DNA from 4 places in the Bacillus sp. LR--39 genome. Region 1 is predicted to be linked to each of the others. Evidence: riboswitches for the same ligand, from Rfam matches in the RefSeq annotation. Region 1 holds a riboswitch; each other region holds the start of a gene.
The links. A riboswitch is a leader RNA that binds a small molecule or an ion and turns the genes downstream of it on or off. The one in region 1 is predicted to bind thiamine pyrophosphate.
Positions count from the first base shown of each region.

Region 2: another riboswitch for thiamine pyrophosphate. It lies ahead of ACWHAR_RS07675 (ECF transporter S component); the one in region 1 lies ahead of tenA (thiaminase II).
Region 3: another riboswitch for thiamine pyrophosphate. It lies ahead of thiC (phosphomethylpyrimidine synthase ThiC); the one in region 1 lies ahead of tenA (thiaminase II).
Region 4: another riboswitch for thiamine pyrophosphate. It lies ahead of ACWHAR_RS06635 (acetylornithine deacetylase); the one in region 1 lies ahead of tenA (thiaminase II).

Region 1 is NZ_JBSIOT010000001.1:1,793,020-1,796,125, forward strand. Features, by position in the region: gene thiO (glycine oxidase ThiO) at 1-304, opposite strand, end outside; gene tenI (thiazole tautomerase TenI) at 288-905, opposite strand; gene tenA (thiaminase II) at 883-1,590, opposite strand; TPP riboswitch at 1,678-1,786, opposite strand; gene ACWHAR_RS08555 (monovalent cation:proton antiporter family protein) at 1,840-3,106, opposite strand, start outside.
Region 2 is NZ_JBSIOT010000001.1:1,634,247-1,637,352, forward strand. Features, by position in the region: gene ACWHAR_RS07665 (transcriptional regulator SplA domain-containing protein) at 1-77, opposite strand, end outside; gene ACWHAR_RS07670 (glycoside hydrolase family 18 protein) at 165-1,427, opposite strand; TPP riboswitch at 1,576-1,689, shown strand; gene ACWHAR_RS07675 (ECF transporter S component) at 1,869-2,468, shown strand; gene ACWHAR_RS07680 (ABC transporter ATP-binding protein) at 2,455-3,106, shown strand, end outside.
Region 3 is NZ_JBSIOT010000007.1:34,774-37,879, reverse strand. Features, by position in the region: gene ACWHAR_RS19130 (Na+/H+ antiporter NhaC family protein) at 1-321, shown strand, start outside; gene ACWHAR_RS19125 (Type 1 glutamine amidotransferase-like domain-containing protein) at 406-1,104, shown strand; TPP riboswitch at 1,154-1,264, shown strand; gene thiC (phosphomethylpyrimidine synthase ThiC) at 1,386-3,106, shown strand, end outside.
Region 4 is NZ_JBSIOT010000001.1:1,389,511-1,392,616, reverse strand. Features, by position in the region: gene sigG (RNA polymerase sporulation sigma factor SigG) at 81-863, shown strand; gene ACWHAR_RS06640 (ABC transporter ATP-binding protein) at 992-1,789, shown strand; TPP riboswitch at 1,794-1,899, shown strand; gene ACWHAR_RS06635 (acetylornithine deacetylase) at 1,976-3,106, shown strand, end outside.

The DNA.
Region 1 (3,106 bases):
CGGTATACGCCAGTTTAAGCATTCCGCCGTTATGGCGCCTGATGTCAATGCCGCAAGCTTCCTCAAGCTCTTGCCCCGCCGCTTCATACAGCCTTTGACTGTGCATGGCAAAATCAAAAAACGCATCCCGGTTTTCACATTCCGCATGAGCGCCCAGCATTCCCGCGGCAGCGCTTGTCGTTTTTCGGCCGACTTCTCCGGCTTCAAGCAAGACAACGTTCTGCTGCGTCTTCGCCAGCTCATAAGAAATGGCGCACCCGATAATTCCGCCGCCGATCACCGCCGTATCATAGTGCTTCTTCATAATCGGCCTCCCTTACCGCGCGTGCATACCGTTTTGCCGCCTCCTCAGGATTTTCAGCTGAGAAAATACCTGACATGACGGCAATTCCGTCCGGTTTCGCCTGCTTTGTGTGTCCGATCGTCTGCAGTGTCATTCCGCCGATTGCGATGACGGGGATGGAAAGCGTGCGTTTGATCTCTGAAAGCAGGCTGATGCCTCTTGCTTCAAGTCCTTGTTTACATTCGGTTTCAAATACATGGCCGAACACCACATAATCCGCATCTTCCTTTTCAGCTTGGATGGCTTCTTTCAGCGAATGAACCGAACGTCCGATATGAAGATGGGGAAATCTGCTTCGCACCTGCTTTACGGAAAAGCTGCGGGACGGAAGCTGAACACGGTGTATATTGGCAAAAAGCGCGATATCCGCCCTGTCATTGATGATCAATTTGTCCTTATCCGCACCGCCCTTTTTCAAAAGGGACAAAAGCTGCATGATTTCTCCCGCTGTTTTATCCCGCTCACGGATATGTATAAAGCTTACTTCGCGCTGAATCGAAAGAATATCCTCGGCCAGCTCGGCAACGGGTTTGCGATTATCAGTTACCGCGTGCAGCTCCAAAAGATTCCACCTCTTTTCCGCCCTTCTCGGACCAGCTTTCTTTTTGATAGGCCATTCCCCAAAATTGATATTCATAATAGCTTGAAATCACAAAATTCTCTTTCATTTTCGCGCGGATGTCCTCTGTGCTGTTTTCAGCAATCTCGTCAAAACGGCTGATCTGTTCTTCGACTTGCTGTCTGAACCAGTCTCCGCCGTATGTACCGATCCATTTTTCATAAATCGGATGCTCCGGTTTGCACTCTTTTAAGTGTTCGCCGACTTCATAATAAAGCCAATAACAGGGCAGAAGCGCAGCTAATATTTCTCCAAAATTGCCGCTCATCACCGATCTGTACATATGAGACGTATAAGAATAGGCGGTCGGTGCCGGTTTAAATGCCGCACGCTCTTCTTCCGTAATCCCTAAAAGCTCCGTAAACTCGCGGTGCAGCGCCATTTCCGCTTCATATGTCCCTTGAGCGTGGCCCGCCATCCTGCCCGTCGTAAACAAGTCTTCGGCATATGCGGCGCCGAACGCCTGAACTTTTGCAAAATGCGTCAAATAGTAGGAATCTTGCAGCACGTAATAGCTGAAACGGTCTATCGGCAGGCTTCCGTCACCGATTCCCGTTACAAACGGATGAACAAAACTTCCGTCCCACCATTCGGCAGCCGCCAGTCTGCATTCTTCAGAAAATGTCATCATGTCTTCCCCCCTGTTAAAATAAAAAAACCACTTTCCCGCATCGGAAAAGTGGTTTGGAATTTAAATGGATAAAAGGAACCCCAAAAAAATACCGCTCCACTTCCCTACGCAGGTCTGAACCTGTTCAAGTTATGAGGGTCTAAAAGTCTCACTTTTATCTCAGCCCTTATGAAGGACACCCCTAGTGGTCATACGATTAATGATTTATTTGTTATGCCTTCTATATTATCACGAATTGCAATTTGGTCAAGCTTCAAGAATTTTTCTCAGTTCCGACACGTAGTTGCGCGAGCCCGTGACGATGAGACGGTCTCCTGTTTTCAGCCGCGTGTCTCCGTGCGGAACGATGCTGTCCACACCTCTGAATATCCGGACGAAAATCACATCGCCCATCAGCGGAAATTCCCGCAGAATGATGCCGTTATACGCCGGGTTTTCCAGATTGATCTGATATAACGAAGACTCCTCATTCGTCAGGAGGCTCATCACGCCCGGCGCCTCAATTAATGCGCGCAAGAGCGTCTTTGTAGACAGAAGGATAGAAAAAATACTGATGCCCTCTTCTTTCAGTTTTGTTTCATGCTCAACCGAGCCGACGCTTGCGATGATACGCTCAGTCCCTTTCTCTTTCGCTATTAAGGCGATTTCGGCGTTCACATCTTCATTTCCCGTCGCCACGACAAGAATATCCGTTTTGAAAATACCGTGCGACTCAAGCGTGCCGGGCTCGTAATCAGAAATCGTGTCAACCGAAAAAACGGATTCCGCAAGCGTTTCCCCGGCATTTTCCTGATACACATGGACGACCCGTACTTCATATTCCTCTTCAGGCAATTCCAGCGTAACCGGAAGCGTCATTTGGTTGGCCCCGATAAATGTAATGCGCTTTTTTTCCTGCGGCGCACTTTGCCGTTTGTATAATTTCTTAAAGCCGATCGGCGTGATGATGCTGGCAATAACCGCAACTAAAGTCAGCGCGCCGGACATATTGGCGCTGATAATGTGGAGCCTTTCTCCGATCGTAGCCGCCGCGATAACAAGCGACAGCGTGGACGTCAGCAAAAAGCCCGAAGCAAACACGGTTCTTTTGTCATACCATTTCTTTAAATAAAACACCGGGAACATTTTGCTGATAAACAGCGCAAGCAGAAGCAGCGGAATCATCGTTAATGTTTTCGGATCTTGGAAAAGCGTCCAAATGTCCAATTTCACCCCGACCATGACGAAAAAGATCGGAATTAAAAACCCGTAGCCGAATGAATCCAGCTGTTCCACCATTTCTTTATTCGGAGACAGAAGCGATACCAGAACGCCTGCCAAAAACGCGCCGAGAATATTTTCCGCCCCGAGAGATTCCGATAAAGCGACAAGCACGATAATCAGTGTGAAAATGGCTCTCGTCCCGATCTGCACGGTGCCTTTGGACATCGACTGCACAAATGAACGGTGTTTAAAGATCCTGCCGAAGAAATACAGCACGACCCCCGCGGCAAAGAGAATCAACAGAAGCCAC
Region 2 (3,106 bases), 160 kb from region 1:
AGCGCGTACTCCCCTTCTTTTGTCGGATGCGGTACATACTCAGCCTCGTTGATATACTGCTCTTCCCTTTTCTTCATATGACAGACCTCCTGTTCAATTTTAGATTGTCCAAAAGAAGACCCGTTATCATAGGAAAAAAATCACTTGCAGAGCGGGACATGCAGCTATATTTTTCGGATCGTGAAAAAGTTCCTAAGCAGCCACGGGCCCGGTTTGAAACCGAGCGTTAATTGCCACGCGCCGATCGCCTGCAGTCCGAACTCCCGAACGAGAACCATTTTTTCACTCATGCTTCGCACATCCTCAAACCACACTTCATGCGTTCTTCCATTTTCATCAGTATACCGGAAGTAAGGGGAACGCTCCTGCTGGGAATAACGGATCACTGATTGATGCTTCATGGCCGTTTCCATGGCGCGCTGATTGGAGATGGCGGATCCGATCGTTCCCGGACGGTACGGAATCACCCAATCATACCCGTACAGCGGAACACCGAGAATCACTTTTCTTCTCGGCACCCTGTTGATAGCAAAATTGATCGTTTGCCTGACCTCTGTCAAAGGCGCCACGGGTCCCGGCTCACTGCCGGCGTGGTGCCAGTCGTACGCCATAATGAACATATAATCGACGACAGCTCCGATTCCGCCGTAATCATATCCCCTCAGCCACGGCACTGCATCACTTGTTTTCGCCGGAACCGATATCGTTAACGCGAGGTGATGCTCTGAAAGCCGGGTTTTTAACTGCCGGAGAAATCCTGTGAAGAGGTCCCTGTCAGCTTCTCTGACCCGTTCAAAATCGATATTTACACCGCCGTATCCCTTTCTTACGGTTAAGGAGACGATATTGTTGACGAGATTCGTTCTTGCCGTCGGATTTTGCATCACTTGATGGGCTAATTCCGGACTGAATCCCCCTTCTGTCAGATTCGTAATGACGGCAAGCGGGCGCACTCTGTTTTGCCATGTGGTTTCTATTGCGGTTCTGTCGTTTAAATCGTTAATGATATCTCCATTCGGGCCAAAATGATATTCAAACAAAGAAATCGCCGAAGAATACGGCGCAAAATCATTAATTAACTCTCTATCCGCTTCAGGCGTCCGAATGACATAAAATTGCAGGGTCCCCGCAAGATAGTTAGAGATATCAGGGATCTTCACTTTCATACCCGCCCGCAGCCGGTTCGGCGGAATATCCGGGTTTGCCTGCATCAGCTGCATCTGCGGCACATAAGCCTTACCTGCGATAACGGCATACGTATCATTCGGCTGAACCGTATATTCATTAAGAGGGATTAAAAGCGCCTGCCCCGGAACGATATTCGTTTCCTCAAGCCCGTTGACGCTTCTGATGCTGTCAACAGGGTATCCGTACTTTCTGCTGATGGAAAATAACGAGTCGCCAGACTGCACTGTATGAACAAACATAGATGTCCTCCGTTTCCTTTTGATCAAAAGGGCTCTACTTATCTTTATGAATGATCTTCCGGTCCGATTCCAAACACTGTTTGGAGAAAGGCTGTTTACAAAACAGACATGATCAACTATGATGATGTCATCATAAAAAACTGTATAGGAAACGCACTAGGGGTGCTGTTATCGGCTGAGATAAAACATGCGGCAGGCGTGTTTTGATCCCTTATAACCCGATCTGGATAATACCAGCGTGGGGAAGTGCAGATTGACCGGAGCGCAGGGTTTTTCCCCATGCGTTTTCGTTCTGCTGCTGCATATTCCCTCGGATATGCAGTTTTTTATTTTTCATTAAAAAACGGGGGAGGACACCGCAATATGAAACTGAATATAAACTGCCTGTAAAATCATCTCTTTCATACATACGACTATCCGATAAGAAAGCAGGAGATCACAATGAAAAATTGGAAAATGAGAGAAATTGTCGTCATGTCCGTCATCAGTGTTGTATTTGCTGTCATTTATTTAGTATCAACTCATGCAAGCAATATAGCGGCAGGATTTTTCGGCCGGATGAGCTACGAACCGATTTACGGTATCTGGTTTATCGTCTCGGTGATTGCCGCGTACATTATTCAAAAACCGGGAGCTGCTCTCGTTTCTGAAATCATCGCCGCGTTTGTGGAGTGCTTACTCGGAAATCCGTCAGGACCGATGGTGATTCTGATCGGGATCGCACAGGGAATCGGTGCGGAAGCGGTCTTTTTAGCGACACGCTGGCGGATTTATACCCTGCCCGTGCTTCTTTTATCCGGTATGGGGTCTTCTGTGACGAGCTTCATTTATGACTTGTTCGTTTCCGGATACTCTGTTTTGAATCCGGGTTTATTAGCCGTCATGCTTCTCATCCGTCTGGTCTCAGGTGCGCTTCTTGCCGGCCTTCTCGGCAAAGCGATCAGTGATGCGCTGGCTTACACAGGGGTGCTGAACGGCATGGCGCTCGGAAAACAATTCAAGAAGAAAAAGAAACAGGTGAACCAAGATGCAGGCATCTGAGCCCCTTCTATCGGCCGGCCGTCTTACCTTTTCTTATGATCAGGATGAAAAGCCGATTCTTCTAAACGTGTCCTTTCAGCTCCGCAAAGGAGAGCGGGCTTTATTGCTCGGGCCGAGCGGATGCGGCAAAAGCTCGCTCGCTCTTTGTTTAAACGGTCTGTACCCGGAAGCATGCGATGGGGTTCAATCGGGAACCGTTTCTTTATACGGAACACCTCTTTCACATCTGACAGAACCCGCCGCCAGATCCATCGGCGTCGTGTTTCAAGATCCGGACCAGCAGTTTTGCATGCTGACGGTTGAAGACGAAATCGCCTTCGGCCTGGAAAATTTGCAATATACAAAAGAAGATATGGACGCAATCATCGATGACGTTTTAGAAAAATTAGAGATCACTCATCTGAAAACGCGAACGATCGCTTCGCTGTCAGGCGGTTCAAAACAAAAAGTGGCGCTTGCCTGTATCATTGCGATGGAACCGGAACTCATTATTTTGGACGAACCGACGGCACAGCTTGATCCATATTCCGCACGTGAATTAGTGCGGCTGATCAAAGATCTTCAAGCAAAAAAAGGCTTCGGCCTTCTCGTTATCGAACATCAGCTTGATCATTGGGCGCCGTGGATGGACAGGACGA
Region 3 (3,106 bases), on a different contig from region 1:
ACACCGATTCGGCCGTGGAATTTAATCATTCCGATCGGGCTGTTTTTGCTATTGACACTCTTTCTCAGCTGGTGGGACGGCCATTCAAAAGCACAAGGGTTTTTGAATGCTTTTATCAAAAGCGATATGCTTGGCGTCATGTTAACCGCATTATTGGCAGCGGTTATTGCAGCATTTGCTCTTTTTATGTTTCAGCGTTTTCATGCAGGCGAGCTTGTTACCCATTTTATTAAGGGCGGAAACGAATTGGTCCTTGTTCCGGCGCTTATCGCCGCGGGGATCTCCGTTGTGTTATACGGTGCGTTTTCATTTTTCAGATAACAAATACTTTTTGAAGGCGTTATCCGAAAATGGGATAACGCCTTTTTATGAGCTGTTATACTAGAGAAAAAAAGAGGTGATGACGTGAAGCAGATTATTGCAATGGGCGGCGGAGGCTTTTCCATGGAGCCGGATCATCTTGTGCTGGATCAGTATATTTTAGAGCAGTCGGCGCGGTCAAAGCCAAAAGTTTGTTTTTTGCCGACGGCAAGCGGAGATTCGGAGAATTATATCGGCAGGTTTTATCAAGCCTTTCAAAAGCTGCGGTGTGAGCCGGATCACTTGTCGTTGTTTAAACCGCCGGGTTCTGACCTCAGATCCTTTCTCATGAAGAAAGATATTATATATGTCGGAGGCGGAAATACGCGCAATATGCTTGTCTTATGGAAAGAGTGGGGGCTTGACCTTATTCTTCGTGAGGCTTGGGAAAACGGCATCATGTTGGCGGGTCTTAGCGCCGGGGCGATTTGCTGGTATGAAGAAGGATTGACGGATTCAGCTGGAGATTTGAGAGAGTTAAGAGCTTTAGGATTTTTGCCGGGCAGCTTCTGTCCGCACTATGACGGAGAAGCGGAGCGCCGGCCGGTGTATCACCGTCTGATTTCAGAAAAGAAACTCAGGGAGGGCTATGCCGCTGATGATGGCGCTGCGCTTCATTATAAAGACGGTCAGCTGTTCCAGGCTGTCTCTTCCCGGGAAACCGCAAAGGGTTATCGGGTTTTTAATACCGAAGAAGGCGTTCGGGAAACAGAGCTTATGACTGTCCCATTATCTGAATTTTGATAATATGCTTTTTTTTGTACACAACTTGTGTTACGATGAGAGCGAAATCAATAGTTACTGGGGGTGCCCGTCTGAGCGGGCTGAGAGAGAAGCGGCGGCTTCTTAACCCTTTGGACCTGATCTGGTTCGTACCAGCGTGGGGAAGTAGAGGTTTTATTATTGTTGAGGACAACAATAATAGTTTCTTTCTGACTGCAAAACCGGGTTCTTCTTTGAACCCGGTTTTTTTGTGCTGGTGCTGAGCTTGGTTCTGTTATTCAAATGAAAAAGGAGAGATTTGTATGCAAAATCAATCAGTACAGCAAGCGAACATTTCCATTATGTCGAGTTTTTCCGGCAGTAAAAAGGTTTATGCAGAAGGTTCTTCGCCCGATATACGAGTGCCGATGCGGGAAATCAGCCTGAGTGCGACTACGGGGGCATTCGGGGAAGAGGAGAATGCGCCGGTCCGTGTTTATGATACGAGCGGGCCGTATACAGATCCGGATGTACAGATTGATATTCATAAAGGGCTGGGGGCGCTCCGCACAAAGTGGATTACCGGGCGCGGAGATGTAGAAGAATATAACGGCCGGACCGTGAGACCTGAAGACAACGGCTATAAAAAAGAGGGCCGTGCCGCCGAATACCCCGGCCTACAGCGGAAACCGCTTCGGGCCAAGCCGGGGAAAAATGTAACACAATTGCATTATGCGAGAAAAGGCATCATTACGCCGGAAATGGAGTTTATCGCAATACGTGAGCATGTGTCTCCCGAATTTGTCAGGGAAGAGGTGGCGAGCGGACGGGCGATTATTCCTTCTAACGTCAACCACCCGGAAAGCGAGCCGATGATTATCGGCCGGAATTTTCATGTGAAAATCAATGCAAATATCGGCAACTCGGCTGTTACATCTTCTATCGAAGAAGAAGTCGAAAAAATGACGTGGGCGATTCGCTGGGGCGCCGATACGATGATGGACTTATCCACGGGAAAAGACATTCATACGACGCGTGAATGGATTATCCGCAACTGCCCCGTGCCTGTGGGGACGGTGCCGATTTATCAGGCGCTTGAAAAAGTTAATGGCATTGCCGAGGATTTAACGTGGGACATTTATCGTGACACATTGATTGAGCAGGCGGAGCAGGGCGTGGATTATTTCACCATCCATGCCGGCGTACTGCTTCGTTACGTCCCGTTAACGGCCAAACGCACGACGGGAATCGTTTCCCGCGGCGGGGCGATTATGGCGCAATGGTGCCTGGCCCATCATCAGGAAAGCTTTCTGTACACGCATTTTGAAGAAATTTGTGAAATCATGAAGGCCTATGATATCGCTTTTTCACTTGGTGACGGGCTTCGCCCCGGTTCGATTGCGGATGCCAATGATGAAGCGCAGTTTGCGGAATTGGAGACTCTCGGAGAATTGACGGAGATTGCGTGGAAGCACGATGTGCAAGTGATGATCGAAGGACCGGGTCATGTGCCGATGCATAAAATTAAGGAAAACATGGACAAGCAGCTGGAAATTTGTAAAGAGGCGCCTTTTTACACGCTCGGGCCATTAACGACGGATATCGCTCCGGGTTATGACCACATTACTTCAGCAATCGGCGCGGCGATGATCGGCTGGTACGGGACGGCGATGCTTTGCTATGTCACGCCGAAGGAGCATTTGGGGCTGCCGAATCGTGATGATGTAAGAGAAGGCGTCATTACGTACAAAATCGCGGCACATGCCGCAGACCTTGCTAAAGGGCATCCGGGTGCACAGATCCGTGACGATGCTCTGTCTAAGGCGCGGTTTGAATTCCGTTGGCGTGATCAATTTCATTTGTCGCTTGATCCTGAAAGAGCAATGGAATATCATGATGAAACGCTGCCGGCTGAAGGCGCAAAAACAGCTCACTTCTGTTCGATGTGCGGTCCGAAGTTCTGCAGCATGAGAATTTCTCAGGATATTCGTGATTATGCGAAGGAAAACGGACTTACTGAAGATGAGGCCGTCAATGAGGGGCT
Region 4 (3,106 bases), 400 kb from region 1:
CTGTAAAATGGCGGTGCATATTTTTCCCACCCGAGGAGATACTTAACGTTGTACAGCAGCTCCTAGTGGGAGGGAAAAACGTGTCAAGAAATAAAGTCGAAATTTGCGGGGTGGATACCTCCAAATTACCGGTGCTCAAGAATGAAGAGATGAGAAAGCTGTTTAGGCAATTACAGGATGAGGGCGATGATTCAGCGAGGGAAAAGCTTGTAAACGGCAATCTGCGCCTTGTCTTAAGCGTCATTCAGAGGTTTAACAACAGAGGAGAGTATGTTGATGACTTATTTCAGGTCGGCTGCATCGGACTAATGAAATCCATTGATAATTTTGACCTAAGCCATAATGTTAAGTTTTCAACATACGCTGTACCGATGATCATCGGAGAAATCCGCAGATATTTGCGGGATAACAATCCGATCCGCGTCTCGAGGTCGCTTCGCGATATCGCATATAAAGCGCTTCAAGTAAGAGAGCGGCTAATCAGTGAGACAAGCAGGGAGCCGACAGCAGAGGAAATCGCCAAAGTTCTTGAAGTGCCCCATGAAGAAATTGTGTTTGCCCTTGACGCCATCCAGGATCCGGTTTCACTGTTTGAGCCGATTTATAATGACGGCGGCGATCCGATTTACGTGATGGACCAGATCAGCGATGAGCGCAACAAGGATACACAATGGATTGAGGAGCTGGCTCTGAAAGAAGGCATGAGAAGACTGAACGAACGGGAAAAAATGATTTTGCGAAAGCGCTTTTTCCAAGGGAAAACTCAAATGGAAGTCGCTGAAGAAATCGGCATATCCCAAGCTCAGGTCTCAAGGCTTGAAAAGGCAGCCATTAAACAAATGAATAAGAATATCCATCAATAACGGAAAAAGCCTTTAAACCTTGTTTAAAGGCTTTTTTCATGCGATGGTTTACGTTTGCAAAAAAGTAATGTATTCTAATGTGTAAAAGTTTTTAGAAAATTTAAATAAAGTAAACGGGGGAAACGGCAATGATTTTACAGCTGGACAGTGTGTCATTAAAAAGAAACGGGAAATGGATTTTGAAAGATATTAACTGGCGCGTCGAGAAAAACGAAAATTGGGTGCTGTACGGATTAAACGGAGCCGGAAAAACGGCTTTGCTGAATATGTTATGCTCTTATTACTTCCCCACTTCAGGAGAGATGCAGGTGCTCGGCCATCAATTCGGCAAAACAGAGCTCGGTGACAGGCTCAGAAGGAAAATCGGCCTTGTTTCGGCAGGTCTTCAGCACAAATTATATGCCGCGGACTCCGCTTTTGAAATCGCCCTCAGCGGCGCGTACGCCTCAATCGGGCTGTACGAAACTCCGAGTGAGCAGGTAAGGGAAAAAGCGATCGGTCTTCTGAAGGATTTGGGCGCCATCGGTTACGCCGACAGGCGGTATGAAACATTATCACAAGGGGAAAGACAAAGAGCGCTGATTGCGCGGGCGCTTATGGCTGATCCCAAACTGCTGATTTTGGACGAGCCCGTGACGGGTCTTGATTTTATGGCAAGGGAGCAGCTGCTGGACACGATTACGTCGATCGCCGAAAAAGAAAATGCGCCGTCCATCCTTTATGTCACCCATCACGCTGAAGAAATTCTGCCGGTATTTGATCAGGCGCTGCTTTTAAAACAGGGCGAGGTGTTCGCCTCCGGGAAAATCAGGGACATGCTTTCTGACGAGCGGCTTACAGCGTTTTTCGATATGCCTGTCAATGTCTTATGGAACAATGGCCGCCCGTTTTTAACACGTGCAAAAGAGGCATCATCCGTAAAATAACATAAATTCACCCTGGGGGTGCTGCCATGCGGCTGAGAGAGACGTTTGTCTCAACCCTTAACGGACCTGATCCGGATCATGCCGGCGGAGGGAAGCGGTGAAAAAAGCGGAGGAAGATCCGTTTTTTACCCGTTTCATTTCATGAATGAAACGGGTTTTTTGATACAGCCAAAGGGGAGATTTCCAATGCATCAGATTGATATGCTGTTACATCAGGCGGAGAAACGGCGGCAAGACTTCATACTTATTGCTGAAAGACTGATAGCCTTTCCCACTCCGGCCCCGCCGGCAAGAAATACGGCAGAAGCCCAAAAGTGGGTGGCCGGCTTTTTAAAAGAAACCGGCTGCTCGGTCGATATGTGGGATGTGTATCCGGAAGACCCGAATGTAGTCGGTGTTTTAAAAGGGACAGATTCAAGCAGGCATCAAAGCCTGATTTTAAACGGACACATTGATGTGGCAGAAGCCGGGGGCGAAGACTGGCACTCTGACCCGTTTCAGCCGCTCGTAAAAGACGGCATGCTGATCGGAAGGGGCGCCGCTGATATGAAAGGGGGGTTGGCGTGTGTTCTTTTCTCTCTGAAGCTGATCCATGATGCCGGCATTAAGCTTCCGGGCGACCTCATTGTACAGTCTGTAATCGGAGAAGAAGTCGGTGAGGCGGGGACGCTGGAATGCTGCAAACGCGGCTATCACGCGGATTTTGCGGTTGTCGCGGATACGAGCAGTCTGCATATTCAAGGGCAGGGCGGTGTCATCACCGGCTGGATAGAATTGAAAAGCAAACAAACATTTCATGACGGCATGAGGCGCAATATGATTCACGCGGGCGGAGGCACATTCGGAGCGAGCGCCATCGAAAAAATGGCGAAAATCATCGCTGCCTTGGGAGAGCTGGAGCGCCACTGGGCGGTAACGAAAAGCTATCCCGGCTTTGCGCCCGGCACCAATACGATCAACCCCGCCGTCATTGAAGGCGGAAGACACGCAGCGTTTGTCGCCGATGAGTGCCGGTTATGGATCACCGTCCACTTTTATCCGAACGAAACGCACGAACAAGCAGCCGCAGAAATCGAAGACTATATTAATCGTGTCGCTGACAGTGATCTGTGGCTCAAAGAAAACAGGCCGGTGTTCAAATGGGGCGGATCTTCGATGATTGAAGACAGAGGAGAGGTGTTCCCGGCGCTGGAAATCGACCCGGACCATCCGGCAGTTTCTGTCTTGGCTGCATCACACTCAGCCGTCAAAAAACAGGAGCCCGTCATTAATGTTTCCCAAACCGTAACTGACGGAGGGTGGCTTTATCATGCCGGG